DNA from 3 places in the Ensifer sp. 1H6 genome. Region 2 is predicted to be linked to each of the others. Evidence: riboswitches for the same ligand, from Rfam matches in the RefSeq annotation. Region 2 holds a riboswitch; each other region holds the start of a gene.

Region 1 (7,682 bases), on a different contig from region 2:
CTGGCGCGCCAGCTCGCCTGCATCATCGATGCCCGCCACGGCAAACATCTGCGTCAGCCAGGCCTCGAACTTCTTCTTGTGGGCGGCACCGATGCGGATAGCGGGATGGCCGGGCATGTTCGCAAGCTCGGCCGACGTGCGCAGGAAGCCGCACCCCTTCCATTTCGAATGCCGCGCTGCCCGGGCGAGATTGACGAAGATCGCCTCGACCTTCGCGGCAAGATCGCCGTCTGCTGCATCGAACCATCTGCGGAAGAGCGCCAGGTTCGGCTGGTCGCGCCCTTCGAGATAGGCGGCGATCAGCTCGTCCTTGCTCCCGAAATGGTAATAGAGCGTGCGTTTCGTCACCCCGGCAGCTTCAGCCACCGCGTCGACGCTGACGGCGCGAATGCCCTCGGCATAGAAGAGTTTCGAGGCGGCATCGATGATGCCTTCCCGGGTGGTGCGCTCTGGTTTTGCCATATCGATGTATACCGACTAGTGAATATACTTTTGATCTTCCCTCACCTAGCCTTCTTTCGTCAATGCCTCGCTCGACGCGAGGAAGGGAGAACACCATGTCCGACACCGTATTGCTGCAGATTTCCGATGGCATCGCGCTTCTGACGCTGAACCGACCGGCCAAGCTCAATGCGCTGAACTACGAACTGATCGATTGGCTTTTGGGTCTGCTCGACATGATCGAGGTGAACGACACCGTCGGCGCGGTGATCATCACCGGTGCTGGCGAACGGGCCTTTTCCGCCGGCGGCGACATTCCCGAGTTTTCCGGGAGCGTTGCCAAGGGGGCGAACACCGCCGTGCGTGATTTCGTCCGCCGCGGCCAGCGCCTGACCGCAAGGCTGGAGGCATTTCCCAAGCCCATCATCGCCGCCGTCAACGGTCTCGCCTATGGCGGCGGCTGCGAAATCACCGAGGCCGTGCATCTTGCCGTTGCCAGCGATCGCGCCCGTTTCGCCAAGCCCGAGATCAGGCTGGGCATGCCGCCGACCTTTGGCGGCACCCAGCGCCTGCCCCGGCTTGCCGGCCGCAAACGCGCGCTGGAACTGCTTTTGACCGGCGACGACTTTTCGGCCGAACACGCGCTCGAACTGGGGCTGGTCAACAGCGTCGTTGCCCACGACGAGCTCATGCCTGCCGCCCGCGCGCTTGCCAGACGCATCCTGCGACATTCACCGCTTGTGGTCCAGACGATCATCACCGCCGTCACCCGCGGCCTCAACATGTCGATATCAGAGGGGCTTCTGGTGGAAAGCGAACAATTTGCCCGCATGGTGCCGACCGCGGACCTCACAGAGGCGTTGGTCGCCTGGAAGGATCGGCACAGAGATATTCAACCAATCGGTTGACAATAACCGCGAGATCGGCGATATTCAACGACATGGTTGAATATATGAACGATCGGCTTGACGCCGTATTCCATGCGCTGTCCGACCCGACGCGGCGGGCGATGCTGCAGGATCTGTCAGCGGGTGAGCGGCTGGTGGGCGAGTTGGCCGCACCCTTCTCGATCTCGCTTGCCGCCGCATCGAAACACATCAAGGTGCTCGAAGGCGCCGGTCTCGTGCGGCGCGAAGTGCGCGGCCGGGCGCATGTCTGCCGGCTCGACGCCGAGCCGATGCATGCCGGCATGGAATGGATGCGCCATTACGAAGCCTTCTGGCGTCAACGCATCGATGTGTTGGAGGCACTGCTTCTGGCCGAGGACGCCGCGAAGGCCGCAGACAGGCAGACCACGACGCCGCAGCAAACGGAGAAGAAGCGATGACACCGCAAGCCGGCATGGACGACGGCGGATATGCCCGGATCGTCGCGCCGGATGCGGCACGCATCGAGCGGTTGTTGCCCGGCCCGATCGAGCGCATCTGGGCCTACCTGACGGAGGAGGACAAGCGCCGCCAGTGGATGGCGTCGGGCACCATAGGTGCTATAGCCGAATCGACGGTCGAACATATCTTCCGCCATGAGGACCTCGGCACGGATTGCGGTGAGCCGCCAACCAAATATGCCGCCCTTGCCGGCGAAAGCCGTATCCATGGCCGCATCATCGCCTGCAAGCCGCCGTACCTGTTGGCCTATACCTGGGGCGAAGGCACGCCGACGCCGTCGCAGGTGCGCTTCGATCTGGAGGCCAAGGGCTCAGAAGTGCTGCTGGTGGTCACCCATTCGCGCATCGCGACACAGGAGATGATGGCAAGCGTGGCTGCCGGCTGGCACACCCATCTCGACATTCTCGCCGATGTGGTTTCCGACCGCACCTCGCATGGCTTCTGGAACAAGCATACTAGGCTCGAACAGGAATATGCGCGGCAGATCGCTGCGCGCTAGTACCCGTTAACACATCATACTTGCTGCACGGTTTTCTCCCTTGGATCGATATCGATCCAGGGGCCCATGCCGCACGCCCATTCACCCCAACAGGATCAAGGGAGGCTACAATGTTGCTTCAGGATAAGAGTGCGATTGTTTATGGCGGCAGCGGCGCCATCGGCGGTGCTGCGGCGCGTGCCTTTGCCCGCGAAGGCGCGAGTGTCTTTCTCGTTGGACGAACGGCCGAAACCCTGGATCGTACGGCCAAGGCAATACGGGCGGCGGGTGGAAAGGCGGAGTTCGACGTCCTCGACGTGATGGATCAAGCCGCCGTCGAGCGGCATGCGCAATCGGTTGTCGACCGAACCGGCAGGATCGACGTGGTCCTGACCGCTGTCGGCTTTGCCCACATTCAGGGCCCGCCGCTTTCTGAGCTGACGCTGGAACAGTTCGAGCACCCGATTGCAGCCTATACCCGCGCCAACTTCATCACCGCCAAGGCGGCAGCAGCGCAGATGGAAAGAAACGGCAGCGGTGTCATCCTGACGCTTTCGACGCCCGGCTCGCGCATGTCCGGCTCGGGTTTCCTCGGCTACGGCACCACCTGCGGCGCCATCGAGACCTTCTCGCGCATTCTCGCCGGCGAACTCGGCAGCCATGGCATCCGCGTCATCTGCCTGCGGCCGGATGCCATTCCCGAGGCACTGCCAGCTTCGCATGCGCGCGCCGTCTTTCAAGGGTTTGCCGACCGGTTCGATACCACTGTGGAGGAGATGCTCGACGGTCGGGCAAAGTCCGGCACATTGCTCGGCCGTTTCCCGAGGCTCGACGAGGTCGCCGACTATGCCGCCTTCGTCGCCTCGGACCGGGCGGGCGCCATGACCGGCGCGATCGCCAACCTCACCTGCGGCTCGCTGGTTGATTGAAATGAACGACCGGCGGACCTTCACAGGGTCGCGTCGGTCGTTCTCTTCAGCTGCGCGCAAAACCCAGAATGAACAGCGCCAGAGCGCCGATCGAGGAAATCGTGCGCACATGGTTCCACCAGACCCAGTCGGTCAGGTAGTGCTGCTGCCAGATTTCGGTGGCAGCCTGCCCAGACGTGGCAGCCGCCAGCGCATCGTTCATCGGCACGTTGAAGATAATGGTGACGATCAGCACGCCGGCGACGTAGGCGATGCCGCCGGCCGCCAGCAGCAGGCTGCCGTTACCGCCCCAGATGAAGGCCGCGACGACCAGCGCGAGCCCCAGAAGCGCCGTGCCCATGAAGGTACTGAGGAACAGCGGATTCTGGATCACCACGTTGATGGCGTTCATCGCCGCGATCCCCTGCTCCGCCGGCAGCCGCGACAAAGCCTGCATGATGCAGACCGAGAAGATGAAGAACAGCCCGGCCATCAGGCCGGAGCCGATTGCGGCGGCAAACGCCAGAGCGGGGATCAGCGGGATCATGCGGCGATACTCCAGACACCAGTTGCAGCGGTCTCCCGGGCATAGTCGGCGAAGTCGCGCGGTTTGCGCCCAAGCACGCGCTCGACATCGGACGTCACTTGCGAATTGCGCCCGTCGAGCACCGACGTGAAGAGATAGCGGATGAGTTCGACATAGTCATCAGGCAATCCGTCGGCCCGCAACTGCACCGTGAAGTCGGCAACCGGCACGGACTGATAGCCGATCCGGCGGTTGGCAGCCGTCGCGATCTCGGCCACGGCCTGGGCAAAGGTCATCAGCCGCGGGCCTGTCAGCTCATAGACCTTGCCGACATGCCCCTCGTCCAGAAGGGCTGCAACTGCCACGTCGGCGATGTCGTCGGTGCTGATGAAGGGTTCGGTGATCTCATCCGGCGGCAGGAACACCGATCCGCTGCGAACGGAATCGGTCAAAAAATCCTCGCTGAAATTCTCGAAGAACCAGCTTGCCCGGATGATCGTCCAGTCGGCGCCGGAGGCCTGCAGTTCGCGCTCGGCCGCTTCCGCCTCGTCCTCGCCGCGCCCCGACAGAAGCACCAGCCGCTTGATGCCCGAGCGAACGGCAAGCCTCGAGAATTTGCGGATGGTTTCGACGGCGCCCGGCACCGCCAGATCCGGCTGGTAGCTGATATAGATGCGCTCGACATTTTCAAGCACGGGCGCCCAGGTCGCCTCATCCGTCCAGTCGAAGGAAGGCGATGCCGAACGGGCGCCGATGCGCACCGCGATACCCCGCTCCTCAAGGCGGGCCGCCACCCGCCGCCCCGTCTTGCCCGTACCGCCCAGAACCAGTGTGAGTTTGTCAGTCATCGCTTCCTCCTGAGGTTGATTGCAAAACATGAGCATCTCTCACATTTGCAAATGTGATAAATCCTCGTATTTTAGGAGTCAAGTCAAAATGTGAGCATTACTCATGATTCCCGATGCAAGCCCTTCCACAATCCCCGCTGACGACGAGCCGGCGCTGCGCCGCACGCCCAGCCAGAAGCGCAGCCGCGAGCGCGTCGAGCACATCCTTTCCTGCGCCACGGCGATCATCCAGGAGAAGGGCAGCGACGCCATGCGCATGAGCGAAGTCGCTGAAAAGGCTGGAATCTCGATCGGCTCCCTCTACCAGTACTTCCCCGACAAGGCGGCGATCGTGCGCACGCTGGCCGAGCGCTACAATGCGGTCTGCAATGAATGCATCGGGGCCGAGCTTGCCAAGGTGACGTCGATCTCGGAACTGCGTGACGCCTTCTCCATGCTGTTCGACATCTATTACGATATGTTCCTGGCCGAGCCTGTGATGCGCGACATCTGGTCAGCGATGCAGGCCGACAAGGCGCTGCGCGAGATCGACCTTTTGCAAAGCCGTGCCGGCGGCCAGCTTCTGGCCGACGTCTGGGCTCGGTTTGCGCCCGACACGCCGCGCGAAACGATCGACAGCGCCGCCTTTTTGATCATGCATCTCGGCGATTGCACGATGCGGCTTGCGGTCTCCGTCACCAGAGCAGAGGGCGACCAGATCGTCGAAGCCTATAAACGCATGATCCTTCGTGATTTTGTCGCGGATGGACCGGGCGGCGGCGCAAGTCTAATTGACATCTCCGGGGTGCGATCCTAATCATCGTGGATCGATTGGTTCCCGCAACGCGAACGCGTTTCGGGAGTAAACGGGAACGTGACGGATGGACCCATGCTGGGCATTCAAATCACGGCCGACCCCGCGACTGTAGAGCGACGTGAATGCGCCGTTCCGGAGCGATCCGGAAGAAGCCACTGGAGACAAGACCGCGAGAGGGCGGCCCTTGCTCTGGGAAGGCGAGGCAAATCCAGGGTGATCTCACCCGACGTCCTGAGCCAGGAAACCTGCCAGTCGATGCGGGCATAGGGCCCAAACCGGGAAAGATCCCGACGCCATCACGGAGGTTGTCATGGCTACATCTACAGTTTCGAGCATTCCGCTCTCCCTCAGCGATCGTCTGACCGCAGGTATCATCGCGCTCCTCATCGGCGGCTTCCTCGTCTTCGGCGCAGGCCTGGCGAACTCGGCCGTGCTGCACGATACCGCGCACGACACCCGCCACTCCTATGGCTTCCCCTGCCACTAAGCGATGTTCCGGGACGCGACTTGCGTTCCGCATCGACATAGCTGCGGACAAAAACGCTTCCGGCAGACAGCCGGACGCGTTTGCTCGCGTCTGATGCAGATTGAAGATCTGCCGGACGGAGCCGTTCGCATATTTGCCAGTGGGACACGGCGCTGCCTGCCAGATGCATGGCGCGCCGATATCGAGGGATATCGAAAATGATTGTCAGAACGCTTCTGGCCGCGATCGTGGCTGGATTGATTGCCGGTGTCTTCATGACCGGCGCCCAGGAACTGCGCGTCGTACCGCTGATCCTGCACGCGGAAGAATTCGAAGGCGAGGCACCGGCCGCCGGCGAACAACCAGCCGTTCAGCCGGGAACGGCCGATCCGGCCGCAGCAAACCACGACCAGCATTCGTCGCTGAAGGCGGTTTCGCCGATTGGCGCTTTGCTTGACGCCCTGTCGCCGATCACGCCTGCCTACGCCCATGAGGGCGAACACGAGGAAGGCGGCATCATGTTCGGCATGAGCCGCTTTTCCGGCACGCTGATCGCCAATCTGGTGACCGGCTCCGGCTTCGCGCTGCTGCTCGCCGGCGTCAGCCTCGTCATCGGCTACCCGATCACGCTCAGGAACGGCGCGCTCTGGGGCGCCTGCGGCTGGCTTGCCGTGCACATGCTGCCGGCAATCGGTCTGCCGCCGGAACTGCCGGGCTTCCCGGCCGCGGAACTCGGCGACCGCCAGGTCTGGTGGGGTGCAACCGTGCTGTTGTCTGCCGCCGGTCTCTATCTGCTGGTCTTGCGGCAAGAGATCGCCGCCAAGATCATCGGCCTCGTGCTGATCGCGGCACCGCATGTCTATGGCGCGCCGCAACCGTCGGACATCTCCAGCAATGTGCCGGCCGTGCTCGGCGCTGAATTCGCCGTGGCAGCCCTTGCCACCACGCTCGCGTTCTGGATTGTTCTCGGCGTCGTGTCGGGCTTCATCAACGATCGTTTCGCCAAGGCGTAACAGACCGGCCAGATTTCGCCATCAACCCGGAGCCCCTGATATCGCCGATATCAGGGGCTTTGTCGTCGAGATGTCTCAGCGCGCCTGCAATGCCAGCAGATGCGCCTGCAACCGCGCGCGGCGGTCGTCCGGCGCCAGCATCACGCAACTGTCGCAGAAGCTGCCACCTTCCGTTCGATAATAGAGACAGCAGCCGCCGCGCAGGCGATAGGTGCGCGACAGCGCATGATTGCCGCCGATCTCGATCACGATGTCCTCGTAACGGAGCTTGTCGGAAAATAGCGACGTACCCGCGCGCTTGACGATCGCCAGCGCCCTCGCCATCGCGGTCTCCTCGTCGCCGAGGACGCGGCCGATCTCCAGGAACCCACCGGCAAGCGAATCCGCCGCAAGCCGCCATTGCGCGCCCGAGGACAGGCCGGTGCGACGCTTCAACATGACGACGATCGGCGCCAGATGCGCAGCGAAGGTTTCGCCGAAGACGTCCGCAGTCGCCGGGGCATGATCCCCGGCTGCGGGCAAGGCAAGGCTGAAATGAAACCGCTTGGCCGCGACAAGCCGTTCGCCATAGGCCCGCGAAAATTCTTCGAAGCGAAGGCCGCGAACGGCTGCCACGATGCCCCCACCGAGATAGAGGCCGCCAAGCGCGAGCGTGAGCTGGTTGCTGTAAAAGGCAATCAGATGGGCGGCGCGGATCTTGTCGTCCATGCCCTCGGCAAAGCGATCCTGATAGGCAAGGCTGTCTTCAAGCCCGACGCCCTCCTCCACCCAGAACCGCGCCTCGGGAAGAAATACGTCGCCGGCGCCCCGAGCGAAAA
Region 2 (7,682 bases):
CCAATCGACCGTCATCGGGTTCGGGCGCGAGACATCGCCGAAGATGATCGGCGGGCGTACGTAGCGCGAGCCGTAGCTCTGCACCCAACCGCTCTGAGTGAACCCATAGCCGGAGAGCTGCTCGCCGAAATACTGCACCATGTCGTTGCGCTCGAATTCGCCGTGCACCAGCACCTCGATGCCGATTTCCTCCTGCCAGCGCACGGCCTTCTCCGTCTCCTGGCGCAGGTAGGCGAGGTAGTCGACATAGCTGAGCTCGCCCTTGGCATGCAGCGATCGTGCCTGGCGCACCTCTGACGTCTGCGGGAAGGAGCCGATCGTCGTCGTCGGGAAGAGCGGCAGTGCCAGCCTGTCTTCGTGCCGGCGCCGGCGCGTTGCAAAACTCGATTGACGGCGGCTGTCTGCTGCCGTCAGGTTCTTCAAGCGTCCGGCAACGAGTGGATCGTGGACCTTGAGCGAGGTCAGCCGTGCCTCGACCGCAGCAATCGATTTTGCAAAGACCTGCTCGGGATTGGCCAGGCCCGGCTCGAATGCGCGGGCAAGCAGGCTGAGTTCGTCCAGCTTCTGCAGGGCGAAGGCAAGCCAGGAGCCGAGCTCCGGATCGAGCGCTCGTTCGAGATCGAGGTCGATTGGCACGTGCAGCAGCGAGCACGACGGTGCAAGCTCGATGCGATCGCGGCCATGCGCCTCGATCAACGGCTGCAGCCGGCGGAAGAGGCCGGCAAGATCGGTACGCCACACATTGCGGCCATCGACGACGCCGAGCGACAGCACAAGCTGTGCCGGTACCGTCTGAAGTAGCAAGTCGAGCTGTTGCGGCGCCCGCACGAGGTCGACATGCAGCCCGGCAACCGGCAGCGAAAGGGCTGTCGGCATGTTGTCACTGACCGCGCCGAAATAGGTCGCGAGCATGATTTTCAACTGCGGAAGTTCCGAGGCGAACGTCTGGTAGGTCAGCGCCAGCGCCTGGCGTTCCCGCTCAGTGAGATCGAGCACCAGGCATGGCTCGTCGATCTGCACCCATTCGACGCCGGCTTCCCCAAGCTCGGTGAGAAGCTTCGTATAAACAGGCAGCAGCCGCTCGATCAGATTGATGGTGTCGAATCCGCCGGCAAGCGCCTTGCCCAGTTTCAGGAAGGTGACGGGGCCGAGGACGACAGGGCGGGTGACATGCCCGAGCGCCTTGGCTTCGAGGAAGGCGTCAAGCGGCGCATTGCGCGTCAGCTCGAAGCGCTGATCCTCCGCGAATTCCGGAACCATGTAGTGGTAGTTCGTGTCGAACCACTTGGTCATCTCCAGCGCCTGGTTGCCCCCGTCGGGCCCGCCATGCGTGCAACCGGACGCGCAGGCGGCAGTCGTCGAACCGCGCGCCATGGCGAAATAGGCGTCGAGGTCGACCGGGCCGCCCTTCCAGCCATAGGCCGGTGGCACCGCACCAACCAGCACTGATGTGTCGAGAACCTGGTCGTAAAGCGAGAAGTCGTTCGATGGAATGATCTGGATCCCACGCGCCTTTTGCGCGGCCCAGTTTTCGGCCCGCAGCCTGGCGGCGACGTCGAGCAGGTCCTGTCTCTCGATCTTGCCGGCCCAATAGCGCTCCAGCGCGAACTTCAGTTCACGGTGGCTGCCGATACGTGGAAAGCCGAGATTGGCTGTCTTGATGGTCATTTCCTTACCCCGAAGGTTGTGGGCAAGGCTTTGAATGCGACGCATCCACGACCGAGACTGGCTCGCTCGTCAAGGCGACACATCGGACACCCCGCCCGTGGACGTTATCTATCGCGGCAGGTCTCCTGGCTTGCGGGTCAACACGAACCGTCCCGTCTTCCCGAGGCGTCTCCCTCAGTGACATCATTGGACGACCGCTCGCCGCTTACAGTTGCGGGGGCAGCTCCGGCATGAGCGCCTTGCGGCGCCGCACCGAATTCCCTCTTAGCTCCGGCCTGTCGTCAGACGAGCCGCAGAACCACGATTGTTCGACAATGCCCCGCAAAGTCGACGGCGTCAATCGTATAAAGAAATGTTTATGTCTTTATTTTCTCCATTCGGCCGAGGTCGAAAGTTTGTCGCAAGGGCGGCGACGCGACTTCATCATTTGGCGTCTGCGGCGAAAGGGCACCGCCCGGATCAGAGCCCGCTACGTGCTGCCACGGATCAGCAACATCGCCCGCGCGCGCCCGGATGCTGTCATTGTCTCGCGTCAGGCCGATGTCCCTCAGTTGGAACTCGCTGAATGTATCGATGGTCGTCGTGGCGTCGGCAGCTCTCTTGGCCGAAGTCCAGACGTGGAGGATGATCGATCGCAGTGCGCTAAGCATTGCTAACCCCTTCAGTTCTGTGGTGATGTGTTCGCGAGAAAATTGAGGATTTTGGTGGTTTCGCGCAAAGCGATTTCTCGCATGCTGCCATAAAGAATGCTTATCTCACTTCATGAGCAAGATTCCCCCCATGAGTGCGGTGCGCGCGTTCGAGGCCGCAGCCAGGCACTTGAGTTTCACCCGCGCGGCGCAGGAGCTCGGCATGACGCAAGCCGCTGTCAGCTATCAAATCCGACTGCTGGAGGACCGCACCGGCACGCCGCTGTTTGTCCGTCTGCCACGGGAAGTGCGCTTGACGGCTGCCGGACGGCAGCTTGCGCCGAAGGTGACCGAGGCGCTCGATCTACTGGGTACGGCGTTCTCCGAGATTGCCGACAAGACCGAGCATCACCTGCACATCTCGGTACTGCCAACCGTCGTCTCAAGTTGGCTTGGTTCCAGGCTCGCCTCGTTTCAGACAGCCCATCCAAACATCAGCATTCGCGTGCACATGTCCACGGAGCTGATCGACTTCAAGCGCGATGCGATTGATCTCGTGGTGCGCAGCGGCAACGGCGACTGGTCGGGCAATGAAGTGTTTCCTCTTTTCCCGATCGAATACATGCCCGTCTGTACGCCGACGTTCCTGGAAAAACATCAGCTGAAGGATCCGGCCGACGTTCTCACGGTGAGGCGCTTCGGCAACGCCAGCTGGTGGCGGCGCTGGATGACCGAAGCGGGCGTGGAACCGCCGGCCAGCAATGGCACTGAGCTGATCTTCGACGTCCAGGCAATGGATGTGGCCACCACATTGCTCGATCATGGCATTGCCATGGTCGTCTCCACCTTTGTGATTGAGGAGCTTCGCAGCGGAAAACTCGTCCGGCCGTTCAACCATGTGGTCAGGGATGGCCGTGCCTATTGGCTGGTCTATCCGCAAAGCCACCGGCGGCAGAACAAGATCCAGGTGTTTCGCGAGTGGATCATTGCCGAAGCCGCCACATCGAACGCGCAGCTGGCCGCCGTGGCCGGAGAGCTTCCCTCGGTACGGTCTCAAGCCGAGATCGGTGCGAGCGCGCTCATAAGACCTGAATAGGATTTGCTGAGCGGCGGAGCATAGGAGCCGCGCTTGCTGGTCGTCAGTCCTTGCGACACCAACGCCTCGGCCTGCTTGACGGCTGCCGATACGCCATCAATGACCGGAACGCCGTATTCGGCTTGAAGTGCGCGCGCAAGATCGGCCATCCCGGCGCAGCCAAGCACGATCGCCTCGGCGCCGTCCTCAACGAGCGCCAGCTCGATTTCGCATCGCAGCTTCGCCAACGCGGGCGAAGCCTTGTCCTCAAGCTGCAGCACCGGGATGTCCGCAGCGCGAACCTTCGTCCGGGCACTCATCCCATAGCGTATGACCAGGTTCTCGATAAGCACACGCGACCGCTCGAGTGTGGTCACGACGGTGAAACGCTGAGCAAGCATGGCGGCCGTCGCCACAGCGGATTCGCAAAGCCCGACCACGGGGATGCGGGCAAGCGCGCGGGCTGCTTCCAGACCAGTATCGTCGAAGCATGCGATGACGGCGGCGTTGGCGCCTGCCGCTTCGCCGTCCCGGATTTCGGTGAGCACGCCCGGAAGCGCGATCGCGCCATCATAGTGGCCTTCGATCGAAGCCGGTCCGGACTTGGACGTCCTCGCGATGATCTCCGTGTTCGGGCCCGCGACGGCGCGGGCTGCGGCCGCCGCCTTCTCGGTCATGGATAGGGTGGTGTTCGGATTGACGATCAGAATGCGCATCGAACCTAGCTCATTTTTACCTGCCGCCGACGAAGCGTCAGAATGACGGCAAGCGCGACGAGGATGGTGGTGAAGGAGAAGAGCGTCGTGACCGTGCCCAGCGCGTAAAGCACCGGCGTCGTCACATTGGTGGTCATTCCGTAGATTTCCAATGGCAGGGTGTTGTAGCTGCCCGAGGTCATCAGTGTACGGGCGAACTCGTCGTAGGAAAGGGTGAAGCCGAAGAGGCCGACCCCGATCAGGCTCGGCGCTATCATCGGCAGCACCACATGCCGAAACGTCTGCCACGGGGTGGCGCCGAGATCGCGGGCCGCCTCTTCATAGGCCGGCGAAAAGCGGTTGAAGACGGCAAACATGATCAAGACGCCAAAGGGTAGGGTCCAGGTAAGATGTGCGCCGAAGCCGGAGGAATACCAGGCGGGCTTCAGGCCAAACTGCTGGAAGACGACACCGATCCCGAGCGAGATGATGATCGAGGGCACGACCAGGCTGGCAACGGTCAGGTAGAAGAGGGCCGTCGCCCCCTTGAAGCGGTGGCGAAAGGCAAGGCCGGCGAGGAGCGCCACGACGACGTTGACCACCATCACCATCAGTCCCAGCGTGAATGAGCGGCGGAAGGACGCGCCGAAGTCGCCGACCGCCTGTTTCTCGAAGAGATTGTAGAACCAGTGCAGCGAAAGTCCGTTCAACGGAAATGTGAGACCGCCATTCGGCCCCTGAAAGGACAGGATCAGCACCGCCGACAACGGCCCGTAGAGAAACAGCACGAACAGGGCGAAGAAGCCCGCGAGCAGGTAGAATTCAAGGGTGCGCCGCTCATGGTTCATCTCAGAGTTCCTTTCGGATATCAACGACCCGAAGGATCGCGGCGACCATCAGGAGCACGACGATCAGCAGCACTACCGCATTGGCGGCCGCAGCCGGATATTGCAGCAGTGACATCTGGTTCTTCATCATCAGCGCGACCGAAGCGCTCTGTCCGCCCGACATAACTTGAACCGTCGAGAAGTCGGCCATGACGAGGGTGACGACGAAGATCGAGCCGATGGCGATGCCGGGCTTGGCGAGTGGCAGGATGACGTTCCAGAGCACTTGCCGGCCGCTGGCGCCGCAGTCGCGCGCCGCTTCGATCAGCGAACGGTCAATGCGCATCAGCGTGTTGAAGATCGGCGTCACCATGAAGAGCGTATTGAGGTGAACCATGGCAAGCACGACAGCAAAATCGGAATAGAGCAGCCACTCGATCGGTTGCGTAATGATGCCGAGGTCGATCAGCGTCGAATTGACGAGGCCATTGCGTCCAAGCACCGGGATCCAGGAGATCATGCGGATGATGTTGGAGGTTAGAAACGGCACGGTGCAGATGAGGAAGAGCACCATCTGCATGGTCGTCGTGCGCACGTGGAATGCGAGGAAATAGGCGACCCAGAAGCCGATCAAGAGTGTGAGGCACCAGACGAGGGCGGTGAATTTCAACGTGTTGAGATAGGTCTTCCACGTCACCCACGAACCGAGCGTGTCGACATAGTTCATGGTCAGGAAGTCCGGATAAAGCCCGGCAAAGTCGTAGTCCCAGAAGCTGACGACAAGAACCGTCAGGATCGGCAGCACGAAGAAGAACCCGAGAATGAGGATGAGCGGCAGCGCCTGCAGATAGGCGCCCAGCCTTTGCAGCCAAGCACGGACACTGCTGGGTCTACCGGCCAAGGCCTCCGATGGCTGCGAAATTGCCACTACCGCCATTGTTCATCCTCTCGCGTTGCTCGTCAGGTTCCGCTCGCTGCGGGCGGCCCCATTCGAGGGCGCGCCGCAGCGAGGGCGTTTCGTCTGCCTCAAGCCGCGATGAACTCGTTCCAGCGCTTGATCATGTAGCGATCCTCATCCATGACCGAGTTCCAGCAGGCGACCTTGCCCATGCGGTCTTCGAAGGAGCCGCCATCGCGCACGGCACCGGCCTTCTCCATGACCTTGCCCTCCGGCGAGAGGATATCGCCCTTTGCCGGCTTGCCCTCGACCCAGTAACCCCACTCGTCCTCGGACATGAAGCCCTTGGCCGTGTCCATGGCGGCCGAATAGTAGCCCTGACGGTTGAGATAGGCGCCGACCCAGCCCGACAGGTACCAGTTGATGTATTCATAGGCCGCGTCGAGCTGGGCGCCCTGGAGATGAGCGGCAAGGCCGAGGCCGCCACCCCAGGCGCGATAGCCTTCCTTGAGCGGCTGGTATTTGCACGCGATCCCCTTCGAGCGGACGGCGGCGACGGCCGGTGACCACATGGACTGGATCACCACTTCACCGGAGGCCATCAGGTTGACGCTCTCGTCGAAGGATTTCCAGAAAGCGCGGAACTGACCGTCCTGCTTGGCCTTAATGAGGAAGTCGATCGTCTGGTCGATCTCATCCGTCGTCATGTTGCCCTTGTCGGCATATTTGACGTTGCCCAAGGCTTCCATGATCATGGCGGCATCCATGATGCCGATTGACGGGATGTTGAGGATCGCGGCCTTGCCCTTGAAGGCCGGATCCATGATGTCGGCCCAGCTCGTGATGTCGCGGCCGACGAGATCCGGGCGGATGCCGAGGGTATCGGCATTGTAGATCGTCGGAATGAGCGTCATCCACTGGGTCGGCGACTTCGCGAAGGTCCTGGAAGCCTGCGCCTCGACAAAGCCGACGGTGTGCGGGGCGGTGCCTTGGGCGATAATGCTTTCGGGCTTCAGCTTGCCGTCGATGAACAGCGGGACGATCTTGTCGTAGTACTTGATTTTCGAGACATCCATCGGCTGCATCACTCCGGCCGGGAAGACCTTCTTGGCGATCCAGTATTCGATGTCGGCGATGTCGTAGGAATCGGGCTGCGTCACTGCCCGCTGGGCCGCGGCGTCCGAATCCGTCGCAGTCATTTCCAGTGTGATGCCGAGATCCTGTTTGCACTTCTCGGCAATGGCATTGATGTTGGAAACGCCGGTGCCGAACTGGCGCAGCGTGATCGGGTTTTGCGCCCAGATCGTCGGAAAGCCGGTGATCGCCCCGGACCCGGCAATCGCGCCGATTGCCGCCGCACCGGTCTTGAGCAGCGTGCGTCGGGACAGGCCCTCCTTCGAGGTCTTCGGTGTAGTTTCATTCGTCATGCGCAGTTCCCCTTTTTTTGATGGTTGGTCACTCATGCTGAAAGGCGACCGAGGGGGACGACATCCTCCAGGGCCCAGCTCAGGGACACCGCGTCGCCGACCGACACGGTTTTGTTGAAATAGTCGGCATCGCTGACGATCACTGTGAAGTCGTCGCTGCCGGCGCCACTGACGGTCAACTTCACCGAAGCGCCGCGATATTCGATGTTGGAGACCACCGCCTGAAAACCGAGGGTCTTTTCCGAGGCAGGCTCGAGGCGAACGCGGTCGGTGCGGATGCCGATGTCGATTGGCGCACCGATTTCCTGTGCGATGTCGCGAACGGCAAACCTCGGGCCACCGGCCGCCTCCATCTCGACGATCCCGTCACGGATGGCGCTCACTCGGCCCGAAAGCACATTGTGGTCGCCCATGAACCGGGCGACGAAGGCGGTTGCCGGCTGCTCGAAGACGATACGTGGCG
Region 3 (7,682 bases), on a different contig from region 2:
GCGCGCGCGTCACCGACCCTCTCGGCATCGAGGGCAACGAGCGGGAAATCAAGGGACTTGGGCTGCTCGACGTCGAAACGGAAATGGCGCCGGAAAAGACCCTGCGCAACAGCCGTGCCTGGTCGCTGGAACACGACGTGCCGCTCGAAGGCTATGAAATCCATCTCGGCCGCACCACGGGTCCTGACTGCGACCGCCCTTCGATCCGCATCGACGATCGCGCCGATGGCGCCCTTTCGGCCGACGGACGGGTGATGGGAACCTACCTGCATGGGTTGTTTTCCAGCGATGCCTACCGTGCTGCCCTGCTCAAAAGCTTCGGCATCGAAGGCGGCATCGGCAACTACCGCCAGTCGGTCGATGCGGCGCTCGATGACGTCGCCGCGGAGCTCGAGGCGGTGCTTGACCCGACGTGGCTCCATCAACTGCTCGGCAATTGAGGCCCGCCCGCAGCATTTGCAGCACGCGCGCGGGGCGTTAAGATGCGTCGCGGACTGCGTGCCGCAGGCGCCGACACATGCAGACTTCTGACCACGGGATGACCGGCGCAACAGGCGGTTTGCAATGAGTGACGACGAGCGGCGTGCGCATTGGGATGCTGCCTATGCCTCCAAGGACGAGGCGGGCGTCAGCTGGTTCGAAGGCACGCCCGAGGTGTCGCTGCGGCTCATTCACGAGTACGGGCGGGGCTTGCCGGCATCGCTGATCGATATCGGCGGCGGTGCGTCTAGATTGGTCGATCGGCTGCTGGAGGAGGGCGGATGGTCGGTCGCGGTGCTTGACCTGTCTCCAACCGCGCTTGGCGCCGCACGAGCCCGGCTCGGCGCGCGCGGCGAAGCGGTAGAGTGGATCGCCGCCGACGTGACCGACTGGTCGCCTTCGCGGCAATACGATATCTGGCACGACCGCGCCGCGTTTCACTTCCTGACCGGTGCGGCAGAGCGCGCGGCCTATGTCGAACGTCTTTGTGCTGCCGTGAAGCCTTCCGGACACGCCATCATCGCCACCTTTGCGCCGGATGGGCCGAACCGCTGCAGCGGTTTGCCGGTGATGCGCTACGACCCGGCGGCGCTTGCCGAAGTAATCGGGCCGTCCTTCCGGCTGGTCGAAGCGATCAGGCACCAGCATAAGACGCCATGGAATTCAGTGCAGGCTTTTCAGTTCAGCGCGCTGCAGCGGGTACGGTAGCGGTAGCATGGGCGAGCGCAAGGGGCTAGCGGACCTGCGAGAACGTGAACGCCCTGTCGCCGTGGTACCATATGAATTCGTTTTCCTTGCCGCTAAGTCCTCCGGGATTTCGCAGCACCATTCCGCAGAGGTTCGTTGTCTTGAGCCACAGGAAGCAAACCTCGTCCCTGTCAAACTTGACCTCGACATCGGTCATGCGACCAGCGCCGATGGAAGCCCAGCCTCCTGTCAGAGTGGCCACGCCCCCGGTTGAAATGACAGCCTCATGTTCCTCGCCCGAGTCCAGCATGCGTCCATGCAGCCGATGCCCCAGGAATAGTGAGCGGGCTTCGTCGGCTTCCAGTCTGTTCCTGCCTACGAAGTCGGCGTTCATCAAGGTCTCAGGCACGCCGGCCAGGCGCAGTCCCCGGTAGAAGAGCTCGCTATCCGCCAGCTTTGCCAGATCCATGGGCGGGCTGGTCGAGATGGTGGCGGCAGTGCCACCGCGTGCGAGGCGAAGCGCGTTGAAACGAGTGATCGCTGCCTGCGCTTCCGTGTTCCGGCCGAGGTGCGCGTAAGCGGAGGCGAGAAGAAGGAAAGAACCGTCATCCTGAGGATTGAGTTCGATGCTGCGCTTCACCGCAGCCACCGACGCCTCGAAATCCTCCAGGCTGAACTGCGTCAGTCCAAGAACGTAAATGAAGAAGGACGGAGAGTGCGGATCGAGGCGCATGGCCGTACGGATATAGGGCAGGGCCTCCGCTGGGCGGCCGGCGGAGGTCAGCACGAAGGCCGTCAGCGCGTAGCTCCAGGAATCGCCGGGTTCGAGCGCGATCGCTTCCTTGAGTTCGGCGAGCGCATCGGCATGCTGCCAGGCCGCTTCGGACAGGAGAGCGGCCGCCTGATAGGCGAGCGCTGTTTTGTGTTTCTGCGCGGTCCTTAGAAATTGTAGCGCCTTGGCTCTAGCTTCGATCCGCGAGATATCAAGCCGATAATGCCAACGCCACAGGTAGACGCGCGCGTAGACCATGGCGGCGGCGGCATAGGCTCGTCCATAGGCAGGATCGAGCGCAATCGCCTGCTCGAAAAAAGGCACTGCCTTTGCAAAATCTTCGGGGGTCGTGCGCCGGTGATGCTCCCAGCCGCGCAGGAACGCATCGAAGGCCGCCGGGACCGTCGTTTCCTTGCGTCCGAAGGCCATCTGCTCGTCAGGATTCAACCGAAGCGCAAGCGCGTCGGCAATGCCGCGCATCACTTCGTCCTGCAGCGCAAAGACATCGGAAAGTGAACCGTCGAACTTGCCGGCCCAAACGTGGCCGCCGCTGAGAGAATCTATGAGCTGAACATTGATCCGTAGCTGTTCTCCGGCACGCTGCACACTGCCTTCGAGGACGTATCGGACACCGAGTTCCTTGGACACCTGCCTGGGTGTCACCGCCCTGCCCTTGTAGGTGAAGGTCGAGTTACGCGCGATAACGAACAAGCCGGATACCTGAGCCAGCTCGGTGACAAGGCCATCGGTCATGCCATCGGCGAAATACTCCTGCCTGGGATCGTCGCTCACGTTGGCAAACGGAAGCACCGCGATCGACGGCTTGTCCGGCGCGGTCAGATTCGGTGGTTGTATCTGGACCGTTTCCACAGGCGACTCCCAGGGCCGCCACCAGGCCACGCCGGCAGCAGCGCCGAGCACGACAGCAGACGTAACGAGTGCCGCCCAGCGCTTCGCGTGGCGCCCAGCGACCTTTACGCTGCCGGGGCGGGCTTCGTTCAGCCCCAGCCGGTAAGTCCGCACCGGCTTTTCGATATGCTTCAGGCGTTGTTCGCCGAGAAAGACGAAGCCGACATCGAGGTGCTTCTCGACCTGGTCGTAGGCGGTGCCGGAGATGATGATCCCACCCGGTTCGGCGAGGCTCTGCAGGCGCTCGGCAATGATCACTCCATCGCCGTGAATGTCGTCGCCTTCAACGATGACGTCGCCAAGATTGATGCCGATGCGGAATTCCAGTCGACCCTGATCGGAGCCGCGGCTTTCGGATTTCGCGCGCTGAACCTCCACCGCACAACGGACCGCCTCGACGACACTCTGGAACTCGACCAATAACCCGTCGCCCATGGTCTTGATCAACCGCCCGCGATGTGCGGCAATCCTTTGTTCGAACAGGCCGTGCAGATCGGCCTGAAAGCGGGCACACGTACCCTCTTCGTCGGCTTGGGTGAGCAGTCCATAGCCGGAAACGTCGGCAATCATCACGGCGGTGAGCCTGCGTTCCATCTGCCTTCCGGATAATCGAAACGACTTTCGGCTACTCTATCGCAATATCTGACGTTGCTAAAATAAAGTTCAGTTGCCGTGGAGCGTCCGCTCCGACGTCGACTACAGCGCCGCGCGTCTTACTGGACGCGCAAAGGTCGCTGTAACACTTTGAATTGCTGCATGTTTTTATCCTTAGGTCGAATACCATCTAAGGATAAAAACATGCAGGAGTGGCCTTTGCGGCCTGCTGCCGGCAAATTGTCGCGCGCCGCATCTCGACGGGTGGCGTGTCGCACGCGTCGATTGACTTTGCGGCGCCCGCTTCCTAATCATCTGACGTTGGATGGTTTCCCCGGATCGTGGCGATGCGGGGGAATAATTGGGAATGTGACGGATGGACCCAAATCGGGCATCCTTATCGCAGCCGACCCCGCGACTGTAGAACGGTCAGGGTTCGCCATCGGGCTGATAGCCGGCTTCCTTTCGATTGCATGGGGCAATCGAAGGCGGTTTGGAATTCAGCCGGAAAAGCCACTGGCGTGGCTTCGTGATCAGCCGGGTTGGACGCCTCTTCTTCTACGAATCGTCCGCCTTTCACGAAACCAGAAAACGCCGGGAAGGTGAGGCGGGCCGTTCGGGCCCAAGCATCGGTCTTCGCGTGATCACGCGGGGCGCGATGTGGTGGGCTCGTGACGCCGTGAGCCAGGAGACCTGCCGTCCGACAGGGGCATTCCGCCCGAAGGGAAGCCCGCTTCCCACGCCATCACGGAGGTTGTCTTGGCTCATCGATCGTTTCCCGAACGCGCCGTCGGCGCGGTGAAATCCTGTTGCCGCTCGAATTCGCGACCAAGCGCGTGAGGCTGCAACGCACATGAGCATTTCCCATGCCGGGCCGGTTCTGGTCCTCGGCGGTGCCCGTTCCGGCAAATCCAGCTTTTCCGAAAGGCTCGTCGAAGCCTCCGGGCTCGGCATGCACTATGTCGCGACCGGCCGTGCCTGGGACGACGAGATGCGCGAGCGCATCGACCATCACCGGGCAAGGCGCGGCGAAGGCTGGACGACGCATGAAGAGCCGCTCGACCTCGTTTCGCTGCTGACGCGCATCGATGACGAGAACCGCGTGGTGCTCGTCGACTGCCTGACGCTGTGGGTCACCAACCTGATGATGGAAGGGCGCGACATGGCGGCAGAGTTCGCGGCCCTTGCCGCTTTCCTGCCGGAGGCGCGGGCGCGCCTCATCCTTGTTTCCAACGAAGTCGGCCTCGGCATCGTGCCCGAGAACCGCATGGTCCGCGATTTCCGCGACCATGCCGGCCGGCTTCACCAGATCGTTGCGGAGAAATCCGCGGAAGTTTACTTTGTCGCGGCCGGATTGCCGCTGAAAATGAAGGGTTGATCCATGACCACTGCCAGAGCCAACCAGGGCAAGATCCCGGCGACCGTCATCACCGGCTTCCTCGGTGCCGGCAAGACGACGATGATCCGCAATCTGCTGCAGAACGCCGATGGCAAGCGCATTGCGCTCATCATCAACGAGTTCGGCGATCTCGGCGTCGACGGCGACGTGCTGAAGGGCTGCGGCGCAGAAGCCTGCTCGGAAGACGATATCATTGAGCTTACCAATGGCTGCATCTGCTGCACGGTTGCCGATGATTTCATCCCGACCATGACCAAGCTGCTCGAGCGCGAAAATCGTCCTGACCATATCATCATTGAAACCTCGGGCCTCGCTTTGCCGCAGCCGCTGATCGCCGCCTTCAACTGGCCTGATATCCGCAGCGAAGTCACCGTCGATGGCGTCGTCACCGTGGTCGACAGTGCCGCCGTTGCCGCCGGCCGTTTTGCCGACGACCATGACAAGGTCGATGCGTTGCGTGTCGAGGACGACAATCTCGACCACGAAAGCCCGATCGAGGAACTGTTCGAGGACCAGTTGACCGCCGCCGACCTGATCGTGCTCAACAAGACCGATCTGATCGACGCCTCCGGCCTCAAGGCCGTGCGCGACGAGGTCGCTTCGCGCACTAACCGCAAGCCAACAATGATCGAGGCGAAGAACGGCGAAGTTGCCGCTGCCATCCTGCTCGGCCTCGGCGTCGGCACGGAAAGCGATATCGCCAACCGCAAGTCTCACCACGAGATGGAACATGAGGCCGGCGAGGAGCACTCTCATGACGAGTTCGACAGCTTCGTCGTCGAGCTCGGCGCGATTGCCGATCCGGCAGGTTTCATCGATCGCCTCAAGGGCGTGATATCAGAGCATGACGTGCTGCGCCTCAAGGGCTTTGCCGACGTGCCCGGCAAGCCGATGCGCCTGCTGATCCAGGCCGTTGGCGCCCGCATCGACCAGTATTACGACCGTGCCTGGGCGGCTGGCGAGAAGCGCGGTACGCGCCTCGTCGTCATCGGCCTGCACGACATGGACGAAGCTGCGGTGCGCGCCGCCATCACCGCACTCGCCTAACTCCTTGAAGCAACGCAATTCCAGGAAAGCCATTTCACGCTTTTCCTGGAATTGCTCGAACGGACAGAAACATGCATCTGCTTCTCGCCCAGAAAGGAACGATCGCCGACGGCAACGAGGCGATCGACCTGGGGCAAACGCCGGCCGACGTGCTTTTCCTGTCGGCGCCGACACCGAGCTTTCGTCGATCGCGGCGGCCCATGGCCGGCGCGACGGGGAGCTGAGCCTGCGCATCGCCAGCCTGATGAACCTGATGCACCCGATGTCGGTCGACACCTATGTCGAGCGCACGGCAAGGCATGCAAAACTCATCGTGGTCAGGCCGCTCGGTGGCGCCAGCTATTTCCGTTATGTGCTGGAAGCATTGCATGCCGCCGCCGTCACCCACCGCTTCCAGATCGCGGTGCTGCCCGGCGACGACAAGCCCGATCCCGGCCTCGAGCCGTTTTCGACCGTTGAGGCCGACGACCGCCAGCGCCTCTGGGCCTATTTCACCGAGGGCGGCGCTGACAATGCCGGCCTGTTCCTCGACTACGCCGAGGCGTTGATCTCAGACGCGGAAAAGCCGCAGCCGGCAAAACCGCTGCTCAAGGCCGGCATCTGGTGGCCGGGCGCGGGCGTCATCGGCGTCAGCGAATGGAAGGCACGTGTCCAAGAGCGGATGGTCGCGGGGGAGGGATTCGAACCCCCGGCAGTCGGGATCTGCTTTTATCGCGCCCTGGTCCAGAGCGGCGAGACCCGGCCGGTCGAAGCGCTGATCGAGGCGCTTGCCGCCGAAGGCATGCGCGTGTTGCCGCTGTTTGTCTCCAGCCTCAAGGATGCCGTTTCGGTCGGCACGCTGCAATCGATTTTTTCCGAGGCGGCACCCGACGTGGTGATGAACGCCACCGGCTTTGCCGTTTCCTCGCCCGGTGCCGACAGGCAGCCGACCGTGTTGGAATCAACCGGCGCGCCGGTGCTGCAGGTGATCTTCTCCGGATCGTCGCGCGCGCAATGGCAGGCCTCGCCGCAGGGGCTGATGGCGCGCGATCTCGCCATGAACGTTGCCTTGCCGGAGGTCGATGGCCGCATTCTGGCGCGCGCCGTCTCCTTCAAGGCGGCCTCGATCTACGATCCCAAGGTCGAAGCCAACATCGTCGGGCACGAACCGCTTTCCGACCGGGTCCGCTTTGCCGCCAGGCTTGCGGTCAATTGGGCAAAACTGCGCCGCGCCCGTCCGGCCGAACGGCGGATCGCCATCATCATGGCCAATTACCCCAATCGCGATGGCCGACTCGGCAATGGCGTCGGGCTCGATACGCCGGCGGGCACGGTTGAAGTGCTGCGCGCCATGGCGAGCGAAGGTTATCCCGTCGCCGGCGTGCCTGAGGATGGCGATGCACTGATCGGCTACCTGATGGCTGGGCCGACCAACGCGGCGAGCCGCGATCGCGAGATCCGCGAAGTTCTTTCGTTCAGCGATTACAATACGTTCTTCGATTCGCTTCCGAAACAGATTCAGGATGAGGTCAGCGATCGCTGGGGTGCGCCGGAAACCGACCCGTTCTTCCTCGATGGCGCCTTCGCGCTGCCGCTTGCCCGCTTCGGCGAGATTGTCGTCGGCATCCAGCCGGCGCGCGGCTACAACATCGATCCGAAGGAAAGCTACCATTCGCCGGATCTGGTGCCGCCGCACGGATATCTCGCCTTCTACGCTTTCCTGCGCAACCAGTTCGGCGCGCAGGCCATTGTGCATATGGGCAAGCACGGCAATCTGGAATGGCTGCCCGGCAAGGCCTTAGCGCTGTCGGAGAC

The links. Region 2 has a riboswitch for cobalamin ahead of metE (5-methyltetrahydropteroyltriglutamate--homocysteine S-methyltransferase). Riboswitches for the same ligand answer to the same signal wherever they lie in the genome.
Region 1: another riboswitch for cobalamin. It lies ahead of BKP54_RS33570 (CbtB-domain containing protein); the one in region 2 lies ahead of metE (5-methyltetrahydropteroyltriglutamate--homocysteine S-methyltransferase).
Region 3: another riboswitch for cobalamin. It lies ahead of cobU (bifunctional adenosylcobinamide kinase/adenosylcobinamide-phosphate guanylyltransferase); the one in region 2 lies ahead of metE (5-methyltetrahydropteroyltriglutamate--homocysteine S-methyltransferase).

Annotation. Positions count from the first base shown of each region.
Region 1 is NZ_MOAI01000055.1:18,102-25,783, reverse strand. It holds gene BKP54_RS33610 (TetR/AcrR family transcriptional regulator) at 1-462, opposite strand, end outside; gene BKP54_RS33605 (crotonase/enoyl-CoA hydratase family protein) at 558-1,349, shown strand; gene BKP54_RS33600 (metalloregulator ArsR/SmtB family transcription factor) at 1,394-1,768, shown strand; gene BKP54_RS33595 (SRPBCC family protein) at 1,765-2,328, shown strand; gene BKP54_RS33590 (SDR family oxidoreductase) at 2,439-3,236, shown strand; gene BKP54_RS33585 (anthrone oxygenase family protein) at 3,283-3,762, opposite strand; gene BKP54_RS33580 (NAD(P)H-binding protein) at 3,759-4,589, opposite strand; gene BKP54_RS33575 (TetR/AcrR family transcriptional regulator) at 4,693-5,385, shown strand; cobalamin riboswitch at 5,384-5,653, shown strand; gene BKP54_RS33570 (CbtB-domain containing protein) at 5,696-5,872, shown strand; gene BKP54_RS33565 (CbtA family protein) at 6,070-6,864, shown strand; gene BKP54_RS33560 ((2Fe-2S)-binding protein) at 6,940-7,632, opposite strand.
Region 2 is NZ_MOAI01000009.1:103,073-110,754, forward strand. It holds gene metE (5-methyltetrahydropteroyltriglutamate--homocysteine S-methyltransferase) at 1-1,668, opposite strand, end outside; cobalamin riboswitch at 1,766-1,986, opposite strand; gene BKP54_RS12975 (LysR substrate-binding domain-containing protein) at 2,449-3,393, shown strand; gene BKP54_RS12980 (aspartate/glutamate racemase family protein) at 3,351-4,088, opposite strand; gene BKP54_RS12985 (ABC transporter permease) at 4,094-4,915, opposite strand; partial or broken gene BKP54_RS12990 (ABC transporter permease) at 4,917-5,747, opposite strand; gene BKP54_RS12995 (PotD/PotF family extracellular solute-binding protein) at 5,921-7,219, opposite strand; gene BKP54_RS13000 (ABC transporter ATP-binding protein) at 7,252-7,682, opposite strand, start outside.
Region 3 is NZ_MOAI01000032.1:25,211-32,892, reverse strand. It holds gene BKP54_RS28400 (cobyric acid synthase) at 1-440, shown strand, start outside; gene BKP54_RS28395 (class I SAM-dependent methyltransferase) at 565-1,188, shown strand; gene BKP54_RS28390 (adenylate/guanylate cyclase domain-containing protein) at 1,214-3,442, opposite strand; cobalamin riboswitch at 3,752-4,158, shown strand; gene cobU (bifunctional adenosylcobinamide kinase/adenosylcobinamide-phosphate guanylyltransferase) at 4,296-4,820, shown strand; gene cobW (cobalamin biosynthesis protein CobW) at 4,824-5,888, shown strand; partial or broken gene cobN (cobaltochelatase subunit CobN) at 5,960-7,682, shown strand, end outside.